One region of the Caballeronia sp. Lep1P3 genome, then DNA from elsewhere that is predicted to be linked to it. Evidence: predicted binding sites of a transcription regulator. Region 1 holds the regulator's gene; the other holds the start of a gene.
The links. Region 1 encodes FNR, which switches genes on or off when oxygen is low (the NO sensors DNR and NnrR bind a similar motif). Its sites were predicted from a motif close to TTGATNNNNATCAA; they were not measured.
Positions count from the first base shown of each region.

Region 1 (7,955 bases):
ATTGCATGAGGCGTGCACACAGCGATAACGGAAAGCGCGATTGCGCGGCAATCGGTCGCCCTAATCAACCGTCCGACGCGGGATGCGTCGGACGCGCAGTCCAACGCACCATTCACTCCGCCGCCGGGCGCCTCGCCAATAGCCCCGGCAGAGGCATCCGCAAGGTTTCAGCGTCGCGTCGAAACTGCGTTAGTCGTCCGGAGTGAGCGCTGGCGAAACGGGCTGCCGTTGTACGCAAATCGCGGTGCGGCTCACCGGAACACATCGCCGGATCAACTCGGCGCATCCGTCCTTATCGGCACGACAACACGCCCTCCGCGACATGCGAAACGCGGCAAACGCGGCATCTGTAAGCTGCGAAAGAGCCTTGTAATGCAAGCGGCCTTTGTTAAATTGTGTAAAACCTTGAGATCGCATAGGAGTTCTTTGTTGTAATGGCGCGCGCTGATTTCTTTAACCAATTATTACAAAGATGCGCGCCAACTCTCCCTCGCGCAGCACCCTAGGTGCTGCATATGCAATCCTTCTTTTCCCTTTTCTTGCCTTCCAGTCGACGCTCGCCGATGCAGCGTGCACGACGACGGGCCTCACCACCACCTGCGGCGCGCTCGCACCCAATCCCGTTACCACGCGGATCGGCAACGGCAATGTGTCCAGCGAGGATGGCCGAACCGTGACGGTCGGAACGGGCGCGTCGGTGGCCGTCGGTGATTCCAACGCGATCAGTCTGCGCAACAACGCGAAGGTGGTGGTCGAGAATGGCGGTTCCGTGAAAGCGAACGCCGTTGTGTCAAACGGCATGTACAGCACGGGCGCGAATACCATCGAGTTCGCGAACAACGGATCGCTCACCGTGCAGCAGGGTGGACAGGTCCTCGCCACCGGCCCGCAGACGCAAGCGGAAGCCGTGAACCTGCAGGGCAGCGGCAACATCGTCACGAACGCCGGACTGATCCGCGCGAACAACGCCGCCGCGATCTGGCTGCAGAACGTCTCCGGCAGCAACACCATCGTCAACCAGGCGACGGGCACGATCCAGGCGCCCGGCAATGTGATCGGCGCGAGCGGCAACGGGTCGGTCGACTTCACGAATCGCGGAAAGGTGATCGGCTCCCTGATGCTCGCCGGCGGCGACGATACGGTGCGTCTCTACACGGGCTCGTCGATCAGCGGCAACGTGGACGGCGGCGCGGGCAACGATACGGTCTATCTCAACGGCGACGGTACGGGCACGCTTTCGGGCACGTTCAGCGGCTTCGAATCGCTGTACAAGGCGGACAAGGGCACCTGGACGCTGACCGGCCCGATATCCGGCGCGACGCGGGCGGAAGTGCAGGACGGCACGCTCGCGCTGACCGGCAACAACGCGAACTATTCCGGGTCGATCGTCGTCGATGCGCTCGGCGTTCTCGAGGCGCGCGCGCAGAGCCTGCCGCGAGCGATCACGGACAACGGGCTCGTGCGCTTCGCCCAGCCGGACAACGGCACGTACACCGGACAGCTCTCGGGAACGGGCGGCATCGAAAAGACGGGCGCCGGCGTTCTCACGCTGGCGCCGTCCGCTGCGGGCGGCAACACGTATAGCGGCGCGACGACGCTGACCGGCGGCACGATCGCTATCGGCGCGGACAACGCGATCGGCGCGCCGACGGGCGCCGTCGTGTTCAACGGCGGGACGCTGCGGCTCGACAATGCGCTCGATCTCGCGGCCACGCGAGCGATCAGCGTAGCGGCGCCGGGCGGCACCATCGATACGCAGGGCTTCGCCTCGACGCTCTCGCAAGGCGTGACCGGCGCGGGCGCGCTGACCAAGACGGGAAGCGGCACGCTCACGTTGCTCGGCGCGAACACGTATGCCGGCGGCACGACGATCTCGCAGGGCACGCTTCGGCTCGGCAACGGCGGCACGTCGGGCAGCATCGCGGGCGATGTCGTCGATAACGGCGCGCTCGTGTTCGATCGCTCGGACAACGTCGGCTTCGGCGGGCGCGTGTCCGGTACGGGCGATGTCGTGCAGGCGGGCGCCGGCAGCACGGTTCTCAACGGCGCGAACGCTTACGCCGGCGCGACTGACATCGCGGCGGGCACGCTCGTGGCCGGCGATGCGGCTCACGCCAACGCGACGCTCGGCACCGGCACGACGACCATCGCGGCCGGCGCGAGTCTCGGCGGATACGGCACGGCGCCCGGCGCGGTCGTCAATCGAGGCACGATCGCCGTCGCGAACGCGCTGGGCGCGTTTTCCGGCGATCCGTCCGGCACGTTGACCATCGGCGGCGGCCTCACGAACGCCGGTCTCGTGCAACTCGGTTCGTCGGCGGCGCAGACGGGCAACCGGCTGCGCGTCGGCGGCGACTATACGGGCGTCGGCGGCACGCTCGCGCTCAACACCGTGCTCAATCAGGGCGGCAGCGCGACGCAAACCGATTCGTTGTCCATCGGCGCAAACGCGGCCGGTCAGACCGCCGTGCGCGTGCATGGCCTCGGCGCAGGCGTGCCGACGGTCGGCGACGGCATCCGCGTCGTTCAGGTCGGTGGCGTATCGGCTGCGAACGCGTTTCAACTCGCCGCGCCCGTGCAAGGCGGCGCGTATCAATACATGCTGTATCGCGGAGGCGCGGCGAGCGCGAACGACTGGTATCTGCGCTCGCAGATCGAAGCCGCTGGCGACGCCTCGCCGGGGGCGTCGTCGCGGGCATCGGCGAGTCAGGCGGTGCCGGCGTATCGTCCGGCAGTCGTCGGCTATGCGATGGCGCCGTCGCTCGACCTCGACTACGGCTTCGAGACGCTCGGCCGCCTGCACGAGCGCGTGGGCGACGTCGCGGCGCTCGACCAGGCGCAACCCGGCCACGCTGACGGCGTGTGGGGACGTATCGGCGGAAACAATCTCGACGAGCACGGCAACGACCGTTTCTCCGCGGACAGCCGCTCCTTCTTCGCGCAGTTCGGCAAGGACTGGACGGTGTCGCACGGCGCGGCGGGCGGCAGCACGCACGCGGGCGTCACCCTGACGTTCGGCACGACGAGCGCGAATTTCGATGACAGCGCACGCGGCATCGATCCGACGCTCGGCACCGGAACCGGCTCGATGACCACGCAGGCGCAAAGCGTCGGCGGTTATCTCACGCGCTATTTCCGCGACGGCTCATATGTCGATGGCGTCGCGCAGTTCACGCACTACCGCAACAAGTTCGGCGATGTCTACGGAGGCGGCAGCGCGCAGAACGGTTTCGGCGTGGCGGGGTCGGTCGAGGCCGGCAAGCCGTTCCAGCTCGGCGGCTCGCCCGTCGCCATCGAGCCGCAGGCGCAACTGGCCTATCAGTACCAGAAGCTCAACGCGTTCAGCGACGGCGTCTCCGATGTTTCCGGCAATGCATCGAATGCCTTGCGCGGGCGGCTCGGCTTCCGGCTCTTCAGGCTCAACATGCAGAACGACTCGAAGACGAGTTCAGCGACGCCCTACCTCACGGCGGACGTGCTGCACGACTTCGTTTCGCCGGGCGCGACGACCGTCGGCGAGACGTCCTTCGGCATGTCGCCGGCGCGGACCTGGTACGAACTCGGCCTCGGCGTGAGCGCGAACATGGGCCGGGCGTCCGAGTTGTACGTCAACGTCAAGTACGCGCACAACATGGGCGGCGACGCGCGGCGCGACGTCTTCGGTCAGGCGGGGTATCGGTTCAGCTGGTAATGCGGCGCGGCGCGGGGTTGCTTGCAGCGATTCCGCGCCGGCCAGTGTCACGGCGAGCGCGAACGTTGCGGGTGCGAAGCTCACGCGCTTCATCGGTGAAGCGGCAGCAGCGGTGTAGTCGACGGATGGCACCGGCGATACCGTGCCTTTCCGCGATCGGCGCGCGTGACGACTAGCGGCATCACATCGCGCGACCGCACGCGCTGCGCCATGCCGAGTGCAAACACACGGCGCTCACCGATCCCCGCCTTCACACGCTTTCGAGACCCGCCTGATCCAGAATCCGCACTTCCTTGCCGCGTGCATCGACTGCGCCGGACTTCTGCAGCTTCGAGAACATGCGGCTCACGGTCTCCAGCTTGAGGCCCAGATAACTGCCGATCTCCTCGCGCGTCATGCGCAGCACGAACTGCGCGGGCGAGTAGCCGCGCGCCTTCATGCGCGTCGAGAGATTGAGCAGGAAGGCCGCGACACGCTGTTCCGCCGACATCGTCCCGAGCAGCAACATGAGGTTCGACTCACGCACGATCTCGCCGCTCATCAGACGATGCACATGATGTTGAATCGCCCTGACCTCGCGGCACAGCACTTCGAGCAGATCGAACGGGATGATGCAGACGACGCTGTCCTCGAGCGCGATCGCGTCGCACGTGTGGCTGTCGGCGCTGACGCCGTCGAGCCCGAGCGCATCGCCCGCGAGTTGAAAGCCCGTGACCTGCTCGTGGCCGTCGCGATGCACGACGACGGTCTTGAAGCATCCGCTGCGCACCGCATAGACGCTCTGGAACGCATCGCCCGCACGGTAGAGCGTCTCGCCGCGGCGCACGGCGCGCGTCGAGCAGATGAGGGCGTCGAGCCGCTCGTAATCATCGGGAGAAAGACCGCTCGGCATGCAGACGCCTTGCATCGAACAGGTAGAGCAGCGAATGCGCTTGCGTGTCGCGCCGGTCTCGGAGAGGTCCGTCGCCTGGAACGCGCGGCGCGGCACGGGCGCTTCGTGGTGGCGAATAACGGATTGGGCTTCGCTTGCGGGAAACATGCGGTGCCTCCTGTCGAACGTCGGGTTCGCGCGCGCGAGCCGGATGCCGGGACAGCGTGGAATCTCGATGCGCGGCGCATCAGTCCATTCGTCGATTATTGGCCGCGTCATCGCCGAAATGAATCGGCGGTGGCGGAAACTTCGGTAGGCGTTTGCGCAGACGTGTAGGGAAATCCTGACGGCGATGAGACCGGGCGTTCAGGCGTCGTCGTTCTCGTCTTCGAAAAGCCGGTGCCGCACGGCGTAGCGCACGAGCGCGGCTTCGTGCGGCATCTGCATTTTCTCGAGAATGCGCGCCTTGTACGTGCTGATGGTCTTCGCGCTTACGCACAGCGCCTCGCCGATCTGATTGATGGATTCGCCCGCGCACAGCCGCCGGAAGACTTCGAATTCGCGATCCGACAGACGTTGATGCGGCAACGCGTCCGCCGGCTCGGTGAGGCTCTGCGCGAAGCGCTCCGCCATCGCGAGGCTCACGTAAGCGCCGCCCGCCGCCACTTTGGTGACGGCCGAGATCAGTTCCGCGCTCGCGCTTTCCTTGGTGAGATAGCCCGATGCGCCCGCCTTGAACGCGCGTGCGGCGTATTGCTGTTCCGCGTGCATGGTCAGCACGAGGATGCGAAGCGCGGGCTTCTCGTCCTTGATCTGCTTGATCAGTTCGAGCCCGCTGCGGCCCGGCATCGAAAGGTCCAGTACGAGCACTTGTGCCGGCGTGGAGCGCACCAGCGCCAGCGTGCTCGCGCCATCGTTCGCTTCGCCGGCCACCTGGAAGCCGGTCGCGTTGGCGAGGATATGCCGCAGCCCGTCGCGCACGAGCGTGTGGTCGTCCGCGATCAGCACTTTCGTCGTCATGGTTGCGATTCCTTTTCTCGCACTGCGTTTCGCGCTGCTTTTCGCAGTGCTTCTCGCGGCAACGCCACGGTCAGAACGATACGGCGCGCGTGCGCATGACGCGCGGTATCGCGAGCGCTTCTTCGATGATACGGAAAACCGCGTAAGCGGAACGGAATGGCGGCAGATGTTGCGCTGGCGCTTGCATCGTTCGATCCCCACGATCTCATTGCTTGCGGTGCCTGCGGCAAACTCACTTTGCCCGTTAAGCACGTGTTTGTGGAAACACACTCGACCTCGGCTCATGAACGGACATCTGAGAGTCATTGCGACCCTAAGAACGCAGCGATTCCGTGGCAGCCAGGGGCAATCGCGGCTGGCGGTGCAGCAGGCCTCGACATGAACACACGCACGAGAGGCCCGAACACGCGACACAGCCATTGACATGCTCACGCCAGGTCGGCTCCGCTCGAAGCCGGGGAGACCCGCGGCGACGTCACGATGGAGCGCAGTTCGGGCGCCGGCCCGGAAAGTGCCTTGAGATCGGGGACCGGTCGACACAGCGCGTCGTCCGTATCGAACGCGGCTTCGAGCGCCTCGGATATCTCGGGCAATCGCGCATCGCCACGCACCGGGCCGATCAACTGCACACCGGACGGCATGCCGGCATGATCGACGCCGCACGGCAGGGACAACGCGGGATTCGTCATCAGCGAGACGAGGTACGTGAGTCCGAGCCAGCGATAGTAGGTATCGAGCGGCTCGCCGTTGATCGATTCAAGATGCCATTGCTGCGCGTACTCGCCAGGCATGTCGATATGGAGCAACCGCAAGCCCGTGATTTCGCCGAGTTCGAAGAGGTTGCCCCCGATGGTGGACAGATGCGCGGGCAGATTCGCGCCGACGTTGTCGACAGGAAACGCGATAGCAGAGCTTCGCCGGTTCCCTACGTTCGACGAACGCGCTTTCAGCGACGGCTCCAGCACCGGCGGCAACGAGTCGACGCGCGCGACGCGTGCGCGTTCCTTGAGGGCATCCGTTTCGCCGGGCAGCGCGAGAAAGGTGCCGCTCGACTACTCGCCCGCAATGACCTCCGCTGCCTTTGGATAGGCGCCATCGGCGTCGCCGCGTAGATCGAATCGATGAAGCCCCCGCGTTTCGTCGCGAGCTGACGGCGCACGAAGTCCGTGAGCGTGAACGCAGGAGCGACCGCGTTCACGCGTATTCCCGACTTCGCGAACTCGCGCGCGAGCGATTTCGTCATCGCGAGAATGGCGCCCTTGGACGTGGCGTACGCCGCGGTGCCGAGCATGCCGCCGCCTTTTTGCCCCGCGATCGAACTGAGATCCACGATCGAGCCGCTCTTCTGCGTGACCATCTGGCGAATCGCCTCCTGACAGCACAGCCATGTTCCCGTCGTGTCGACTTCGAGCACGCGGCGGAATTCGTCGGGCGTGATGTCCAGAAACGCCTTCGCGCTCTCGACGCCCGCGCTATTCACCAGCGCGTCGATGCGGCCCCACTCCGAGACCACGGTTCGGACCATCGCTTGCACGCTCGTCTCGCTGGCGACATCGACCGCGACGGGCAACGCATCGAATCCGCTCGCGCGAATGGACTGCGCGGTGTCGTCGGCGGCGGATTCGTGAAGATCCGCGATCACTACGCGATGACCGCGGCGCGCCAGGCGTTGCGCGCTCGCCTGGGCAATGCCGCTCGCCGCGCCCGTGATGATCGCAACAGGTGTCTCTTTCGTCATTATTTTCATCTTTGCGTGTCGGGGAAGTGAGCACGAATATAGGCTCGCCTTCGTCCCGCATCGAACGAAATGATTTCCGCACTGGAGGAGAAAAAATCACATGAGCGGTGGGCGCTTAACGGCGTGCTTGCGGGCGATCGGCGTCGGTTGGTTCTCTCGCGACTGCTCCCGGCGAAACCACGATTTAGCTCCTTGCCAAAGGTCTTCCGAGATGGCGCAACGCCCAGTTTGTGCCCGCATAGACGGCGCTCCGGGACTTATCTTGTGACCGGCGACGGAGGAAACGTTGATGATTGACCGGTTCAATCTCGGCAGAGCGAGTTAGTCGTGACGATCCATACGGGCTCGCTTTCGATGCCTGCCGCCGACGCTACCAACGACGCAGACAGCAACAACGCGGCGGCAATGTCTAACTCATCACTTCTGCACGCTGCCACCGTGATACTGCTCGTCCGTGACTTTCTCCAGCCACTCGACGTTCTTACCGTCAAGCGATTCCTGAATGGCGATGTGCGTCATTGCAGTTGTCGATGTCGCGCCATGCCAGTGTTTGTGACCCGGCGGGCACCAGATCACATCGCCCGCGCGGATCTCGACGCGCGCCTCGCCTTCACACTGCGTCCACCCGCATCCCG
Region 1 is NZ_CP084266.1:911,428-919,382, reverse strand. It holds gene LDZ27_RS18765 (NAD(P)/FAD-dependent oxidoreductase) at 1-28, shown strand, start outside; gene LDZ27_RS18760 (autotransporter outer membrane beta-barrel domain-containing protein) at 473-3,691, shown strand; gene fnr (fumarate/nitrate reduction transcriptional regulator Fnr) at 3,942-4,730, opposite strand; gene LDZ27_RS18750 (response regulator transcription factor) at 4,929-5,582, opposite strand; gene LDZ27_RS18745 (hypothetical protein) at 6,011-6,556, opposite strand; gene LDZ27_RS18740 (SDR family NAD(P)-dependent oxidoreductase) at 6,529-7,320, opposite strand; gene LDZ27_RS18735 (cupin domain-containing protein) at 7,738-7,955, opposite strand, start outside.

Region 2 (7,955 bases), on a different replicon from region 1:
GACGGCGTCGATCCGGTGTTCATGCTGCAGGAACCGGAGGAGATTTTTTTCCGCGCCTTCCGCCATGCCGATTACGACGTCTGCGAACTGTCGCTGTCGAGCTATAGCGTGAAGACGGCGGCCGGCACGAGCCCGTATATCGGCGTGCCGATCTTTCCGTCGCGCGCGTTTCGTCATACGTCGATCTACGTGCGCAACGATCGCGGCATCGAGTCGCCCGCCGATCTCAAGGGCAAGCGCATCGGCGTGCCGGAATATCAGCTGACGGCCAACGTCTGGGCGCGCCTCTTTCTCGAAGAAGATCACGGCGTGAAGGCGTCGGACGTGACCTGGGTGCGCGGCGGCTACGAGCACACGGGCCGCGAGGAAAAGATCAGTCTCAACCTGCCCGCCGATGTGCGGCTCGAAAACGCGCCGCCGGACGCGACGATCTCCGGCCTGCTCGCGTCCGGCGACATCGATGCGGTGATCGGCCCGCGCGCGCCGTCGTGCTTCACGAACGGTCATCCGAACGTCAAGTATCTCTACGACGATCCGCAAAAAGCCGCCGCCGACTGGTACACGCGCACGAAGCTCTTCCCCATCATGCATCTGCTCGGCGTGCGGCGAACGCTCGCGGAGCAGCATCCGTGGCTGCCGGGCGCAATCGCGAAGGCGTTGGAGAGAGCCAAGTCGATCGCGCTCGCGAAACTCAGCGATACGTCCGCGACCAAAGTGACGCTGCCTTTCGTCGAAGAGCAACTGAGCAACGCGCGCCGGCTGATGGGCCACGATTTCTGGTCCTATGGCTTCGAGCCGAATCGCCATGTGCTGTCGCGCTTTCTCGAGCGGCATCATGCGGAAGGGCTGTCGAGCCGTCTGCTCAAGCCGGAAGAACTCTTTCATCCTGCGACGCTCGAGAGCTTCAAGATCTGACGATTGGGAAACGACGCGGCCGGAGCGCATAAAACAAGCGATAAAAGGAGACATACGCGATGGAGCATTCCCGCACGCTGGTGCTGCAAGACGTGATCGACGCGCGCCGCCTGTCGCGCTTCCAGATCGTGACGTTCGTACTCTGCTTTTCGATCCTCGTGCTCGACGGATACGACACGGTCGTCGTCGGCTATATCGCGCCTGCGCTGAAGGCACACTTCGGCGCCACGCCCGCCCAGCTTGCGCCGATGTTCGGCGCGGGTCTCTTCGGCCTCACGCTCGGCTCGTTCGTCTTCGGCCCGGTCGCGGACCGCTTCGGACGCAAGCCGACGCTGCTCGTATCCATTGCGCTCTTCGCGCTTTTCAGCCTCGCGTCGGCGTGGGCGGACTCCATCGGCATGCTGATCGCGCTGCGCTTTCTGACGGGCCTCGGGCTCGGCGGCGCAATGCCGAACGCGTACACGCTCGCGGCGGAATATTGCCCGAATCGACTACGCTCGACGCTGGTTGCGCCCATCGGATGCGGCATCGCGGTGGGCGGCGCGCTCGGCGGCGTGTTCGCGTCGCGCGTCATCGGCGCGTTCGGCTGGCAGGCGATGCTCGTCGTGGGCGGCGTGCTTCCGCTGCTGCTCATCGTCGTGCTGGCGCGCTGGCTGCCCGAATCGGCACGCTATCTCGTCGCACGCGGAGGCCGGCAAGCCGAGGCGCGCGCCATTCTCGGGCGGATCGCGGCCGATCTCGACCTGAGCGATGTGGACATCACGCTCGAAGAAAAGCGCGCGCAGGGCCTGCCGATCCGACAACTGCTGCAGCCGGGCGTCGGCGGCGGCACGCTGCTGCTCTGGACGACCGCTTTCATGGCGCTTCTCGTCATCTATTTCCTCGGCAACTGGCTGCCCATTCTGATTCAGCAGAGCGGCGTGTCGTTTCACAACGCCTCGCTGATGACGGCGCTCTATCTGACCGGCAACAGCCTCGGCGCGATTTTTCTCGGCATCCTGATGGATCGCATGAATCCGCAGTACGTGCTCAGCGCGGCGTTCGTGTGCGCGGCGGTGAGCCTCGCATCGTTCGGCCATCTGTCGGGCGCGCCCGCGCTGGCGTTGCTGGCGCTCTTCGTGACCGGCGTCGGCACCGGCGGGACGATGACCGGCACCAATATCCTGTCGGCGGGCTACTACGCGACCGCGAGCCGCGCGACGGGCGTCGCGTGGACGCTCGGCATGGGGCGCGTCGGCTCGATCGTCGGTTCGATGGTCGGCGGCGCGATGCTCGCCGCGCACTGGGGACCGAAGTTCATCTTCGGCGCGGTGGCCGCGCCGCTCGTCGTCGCGGCGGTGAGCGTCTTCGCGCTCGCGGCTTACCGTTCGCGTCATCCCGCGACGGACGGCGAGGCGCGGTGCGCCGCCGTCGGATCGCCAGTGCATTGAAGCCGGCGGCGCGGCGCTTCCGCCGTCGATCCTAAGCGTCGCGCGCGCATGACGCTGTTCGGACTGCTTCAATAACGCGCCCATGACGCGTCGCGCATCTTTCGGGATGCTTTGCTTACCGCCCGCTTAACGCCTACAACAAGAATTGCCGGGCGATGTTGCGCCCGGCCAGTTCATCCGCCGGTCCGACCGGCAGGGAGGCGCAAGTGGGCTATCAACTGATGGGAAGCATCCTCGAAGTATGCGAGTGCAAGATCCTGTGCCCGTGCTGGGTCGGTGAAGACCCCGACAACGGCACGTGCCGCAGCGCGCTCGCGTACCACTATGAGCAAGGCGTGATCGATGGCGTCGATGTCTCCGGCAGGACGGTCGCGTTCGCGGCGTTCATCCCCGGCAACGTGCTGAAGGGCGGCTGGCGCGTCGCGATGTTCGTCGACGAAGACGCGAGCGACGCGCAGTTCGATGCGCTCGTGAGCGCGCACCGTGGCGAGCGCGGCGGACCGCTCGCGGACATCGTGAAGCTGATCGGCGAAATGGTCTCGGTGCAGCGCGCGCCGATCGAATACACGGTCGTCGAAGGCAAGGGCAGGATGAAGGTCGGCGAAGTCGTCGAGGCGGACATGGAGCCGTATCGCGGTCCGAACGGCGAGCCGACGAAACTCGTCGAAAGCATTTTTTCGACGATACCGGGGTCTGCCGCGTTCGTCGCCAAAGCCAATTCCTTTCGCCTGCGGCACGACGCGCTCGATCTCGATCTCGACTTGAGCGGACACAACGCCATTCAGGGATCCTTCAGTTTCTCGTCATGAAAAGGCGCCCGCGCGCGAGGCTTTTCGCGCCGCTTTTCGTCGCGTTGACGGCGAGCGCGTGGACCGTGCTCTGGATATGGGACGCGGGGCCGTATGCGCGCTATCTGCACACGGCGAGCTGGAACGACCTCGCGGGCATCGGCGCGCTGTGCCGCGCGCTGCCCGGCGCGAGCGCGGCGCTCGCGGCATCGCTCTACAGCGCCGCATGGCTCGTCATGATCGCCGCGATGATGCTGCCGACCGCGTTCCCGCTCTTCGACGCTTTCGCGCGCATGACCGTCGCGCGCGACGACAGGCGCACGCTGATCGCCTTGCTGATCGCGGGTTATGCAACCGTGTGGGCGCTTTTCGGCCTCGTCGCGCACGGCTTCGATTCGGCGCTTCATGCGCTCGTCGAACGGTCGCCCGCGATGCTCGCGAACGGCTGGCTCATCGGCGCGGCGATTGCCGCCGTCGCGGGGCTCTATCAGTTCAGCGCGCTCAAGCGCCGATGTCTCGACCGATGCCGCTCGCCGCTCATGTTCATCGCCGGGCATTGGCGCGGCAGGCGCGCGCGCCGCGAGAGCTTCGTGCTCGGCGCGAGTCACGGCCTTTTCTGCGTCGGCTGTTGCTGGGCGCTGATGCTCGTGATGTTCGCTATCGGCACGGCGAGCGTCGGATGGATGCTCGCGCTCGGCGCGATCATGGCTGCCGAGAAGAACCTTCGCGCGGGCAGGCGCATCGGCAAGCCGCTCGGCGTCGCGCTCATCGCGTGGTCCGCGTGGCTCGTCGTGGAGCACGCGGGCATTGTTTGAGAGGAAGCGGGTGGCGGCTTTGCTCGCCCCAAGCGTCAGTGAGACATCAGCACGGGCATCGTCATCGAGGCGAGGAACGTGCGCGTGGCGCCGCCGAGCACGAACTGCTGCCAGCGCGCATGACCGTAGCCGCGCATCGGGACGAAATTCGCGCCGAAATCCGCGCCGAAATTCGCGCCGAAATCCGCGCCGAAATCCGCGCCGAAATCCGCGCCGAAATTCCCGCCGAAATTCCCGCCGAAATTCCCGCCGAAATTCCCGCCGAAATTCCCGCCGAAATTCCCGCCGAAATTCCCGCCGAAATTCCCGCCGGGATCGGCCGGGCGCGAGAGCAGTAGGTCGCCGGCTTGCGCATCGCTGGCCGCCGCGCCCGGCGACACCGCCACGTTCGGCTCATGCCGCGCGAGACAGGCGGCGATGGCCGCGCCGTCGGTCCGCTTGCCGGCCGCTTCGCTGTGGTCCGCGTCGATCGTGACGACGGTCACGCGTTCGGCGAACTTGAGCAGCGGCAGCGTATGGTGGACGGCGCGCGCCGCTTCGCGCCCGCCGTCCCACGCGATCATCGGGTGCGTTCCCACCGACGCGAAGACGCCCGTATAGGGCACGAACAGTACCGGACGCCCCAACGACATGACGAGCGTCTCGGCAAAGTGATCGCCGATGAAGGAATCGGGATCGTTCGGATCGTCCTGGCTCGCGATGACGAGATCGGCGTATCGCGCGTAATGCGGCGCGGCGAAGGCGGCGCGCTCGTCGGTGTCGATCCACTCGCCGCGCACGTCGGCGCGCGCAAGCTCCGCGCGAAGAGACGCTCGATCGCGCCGCACTGCTTCCGGCGCAACGCCGCGTGCTGCGCGTAGTGGTCCGCGGTGCCGGCCATCACAGCGAATGCGCGCGCTGGGCTCGAACACGGCGAATAGTCCGACGACGTGCGCCTCCCGCGCGATGCGCTCGTGAGCCAGCCGCCACAGCCGCAGCCGCATGAGCGCTAGGCAACGTGCTTTCGCGGCGATACGGGCATGCGCTTGACGTGGGTCAAAGCCATCCGACGCAAATAGCGGACGATGTCCTGACGCCGCGATCCGGGCGCTGGCAGTCATGGCCCGCGTTCCGGAAACAGAAAAGAGTGGGGAGGCGGGATCATGGGACTCGGAATGCAAATCGACTTTCTCGGATTCGCCGGCTCCAGCGACGCGGAGCGCGAGGCGGGCATCGAACTCGTGCGGCTCGAGCGCAGCGCAAGAGACATCGCCGATTGCCGCCTGACGCTTGAGGCCTATCGCGATCCCTCCGGGCGCCGCCTTTTCGATGCGCGCCTCGACCTCGTCACGCGCGACTTCAAGCTGTTGCCGGTGCAGCGGAGCACGGACGCGGACATCCGCATCGCGATTCATCGCGCATTCGACAACGCGGTGCGCCTGCTTTCGCAGCGGCGCATGCCATCGCCGGCGCGCTGATGGTTGCCGGTCGCTACTTGCTTACGCATCGGCGGCCCAGTGCGCGAAAGCACGATGGACACGCGCAGGCAAACAGGCGGACGTGTCCCAGCGACGAATGGCGCGCAAGACACATCACGACGATGCTGGCGCGGGCGCGCGATGCCCTTGATCTGTATCAACGGCGGCGGGCGCATGCGGGCGGACACTGGTTGGGTATCGCGACCTGATGTGAGGACTTTCATCATGGACATCGCATTCCTGGAAGGCGCGCCGCTTTATCGGGGCGACGAACCCGCGCTCCTTTTCTACGCGCTCGCCGACGGCGAACGTATCCCGTGCACCATTTCCGCCGAGGCGTTGATGGATCACTTCGGCGCGGCGTCGTCGCGGGTGGACGACTTGCTGCACGCGTTCGACACGCATCGCGCGGATATCGAAGGCGCCGCCGAGCAATTGCTGACGAGCGTGGGGCGCACGCCGGTCAAGCTGCGCAGCGGCTACTTCCGCTTCAGCGACGGCACGGCCGCGTTGCACCCGCATCGCGACTGGAAGCTGCACGACGACGCTCATCCCGCAGACAACGCGGCGCCGCGCGAACGCAGCGCACATCGCTAATGCAGCACTAAGGCAACACTAACGCATCGCACGGAGGCGGACGATGCGCGCAATGCTCTTCGACGGAACCGGCCCGCGATTGCGCGCCGCCGATACCGACGACCCCGTTGCCGGTCCGGGGCAGCTTCTGATCGATGTGATCGCGTGCGGCGTATGCCGCACCGATCTCCATGTCGTCGATGGCGAGCTCGCGCATCCGAGGCGGCCGGTCATTCCGGGGCATGAAGTCGTCGGACGCGTGGCCGCGATCGGCGCGGGCGTGGAAGGCTTCGCGCCGGGCGACCGCGTCGGCGTGCCGTGGCTCGGCCATGCGTGCGGGCGCTGCCGCTACTGCTCGACGCATCGCGAGAATCTGTGCGATGCGCCGGGCTTCACCGGCTACACGCTCAATGGCGGCTATGCCGAGCGCATGGTCGCGGAGAGCCGCTTCTGCCTGCATCTTCCATCACGCTATTCGGACATCGAGGCCGCGCCGCTCCTGTGCGCCGGACTCATCGGCTACCGGACGCTGAAAATGGCGGGCGACGCCGAGCGCATCGGCATCTACGGTTTCGGCGCGGCAGCGCATATCGTCGCGCAGATCGCGCGGCACGAGGGCCGCACCGTCTACGCCTTCACGCGCCGCGGCGACAGCGCCGCTCAATCGCTCGCTATGCGACTGGGCGCGACATGGGCCGGCGGCAGCGACGAACGCCCGCCTGCCGAACTCGACGCCGCGCTCATCTTCGCGCCCGCCGGCGCGCTCGTGCCGGCGGCGCTCGCGGCGCTGGGCAAGGGCGGCATCGTCGTGTGCGGCGGCATCCATATGAGCGACATTCCCGCATTCCCGTATTCGCTGCTGTGGCAGGAGCGGCGCATCGCGTCGGTTGCGAACCTGACGCGCGCGGACGGGCAGGAATTCATGGCGCGCGCGGCGGCCATTGCGCTTCATGTGCAAACGCGCGTGTACGCGCTCGCCGACGCGAACGTGGCGCTCGCGGATCTCCGCGAAGGGCGCATGGTCGGCGCCGCTGTGCTGCGTATCCACGAGTGAGGCGAGAGGCGGCCGAACTGGATACGTCGAACGCTAGCGGTTCTTCAGCCGCGCCCGCTGGGGAATGCGGACGTCGCGGCACGCGCGGCTTCCGGTGGCGCATCGCCGAGCGATTTTTCGATCCCGCGAAGAACCGCACCGCCCGCGCGCGCGATGAGCGCAATGCCGACGCTGGCCGCGCCGGGCCGTTCAGTCGCTTTCGGCAGCGGCCTGCCGGCGCGCGATTTCCTCGGCGTCGTGGCCCGGCACGAGCAATACCGGCCAGCGCGAAAGTCGCAGGAAACGCTCGGCGACGCTGCCCAGCACGAGCCGCCGCCAGCCGCGCCGGCCATGCGTGCCCATCACGACGAGGTCGGCGCCGAAGTCCTGCGCGCAATGACAGATGCGCTGGGCGATGTCGTCGCCCGTCAGTTCGACTTCGGCGATGCGCGGCTTGCCGCTCACGCCCTCGCGATCCATGCGCTTCGCCGCATCGGATGTCAGGCGCCGGCCTTCGTCGAGCATGGATTCGCGCATGTCGGAATAGCACGCGGCGGCGGCGTCGTAGGCGACCGGCTGGAGATCGATCACGAACAGCGGCTGCAACTCGGCGCGATTGTCGCGCGCGATCTTGAGGGCTTCGTCGAACGCGTGCGCGGAAGTCGCGCTGCCGTCGATGGGGGCGAGGATGCGTGTGTACATGGCGGGCTCGTCACGGTGGTTTGTCGTGAACGACTTTACCGAAGGCGTCGCCGAGCGGATTGACCGGGATCAAGCGAATCCGCTAAGGCATCGAAGGGTCCGGTTGACCTGCTCGAAGGCTTCGGGCGGCACGCCGATAGAGTCGAATCAAACGGAAGGTGGAAGGAGCGACTGGACCGTCACTTGCACCACGGCACAGGGGCCGCAAGGCTTCGTGTGTTCGATCGGCGTCGAGCATC
Region 2 is NZ_CP084265.1:2,104,653-2,112,607, reverse strand. It holds gene LDZ27_RS09885 (ABC transporter substrate-binding protein) at 1-915, shown strand, start outside; gene LDZ27_RS09880 (MFS transporter) at 975-2,345, shown strand; gene LDZ27_RS09875 (DUF1326 domain-containing protein) at 2,552-3,154, shown strand; gene LDZ27_RS09870 (DUF2182 domain-containing protein) at 3,151-3,948, shown strand; gene LDZ27_RS29005 (universal stress protein) at 3,984-4,775, opposite strand; gene LDZ27_RS09860 (hypothetical protein) at 5,103-5,405, shown strand; partial or broken gene LDZ27_RS09855 (DUF1488 domain-containing protein) at 5,631-5,915, shown strand; gene LDZ27_RS09850 (zinc-dependent alcohol dehydrogenase family protein) at 6,046-7,035, shown strand; gene LDZ27_RS09845 (universal stress protein) at 7,225-7,716, opposite strand; gene LDZ27_RS09840 (hypothetical protein) at 7,742-7,955, shown strand, end outside.
Region 2: a site for FNR is predicted at 4,974-4,987, ahead of LDZ27_RS29005 (universal stress protein). Genes of this name have one in related genera too.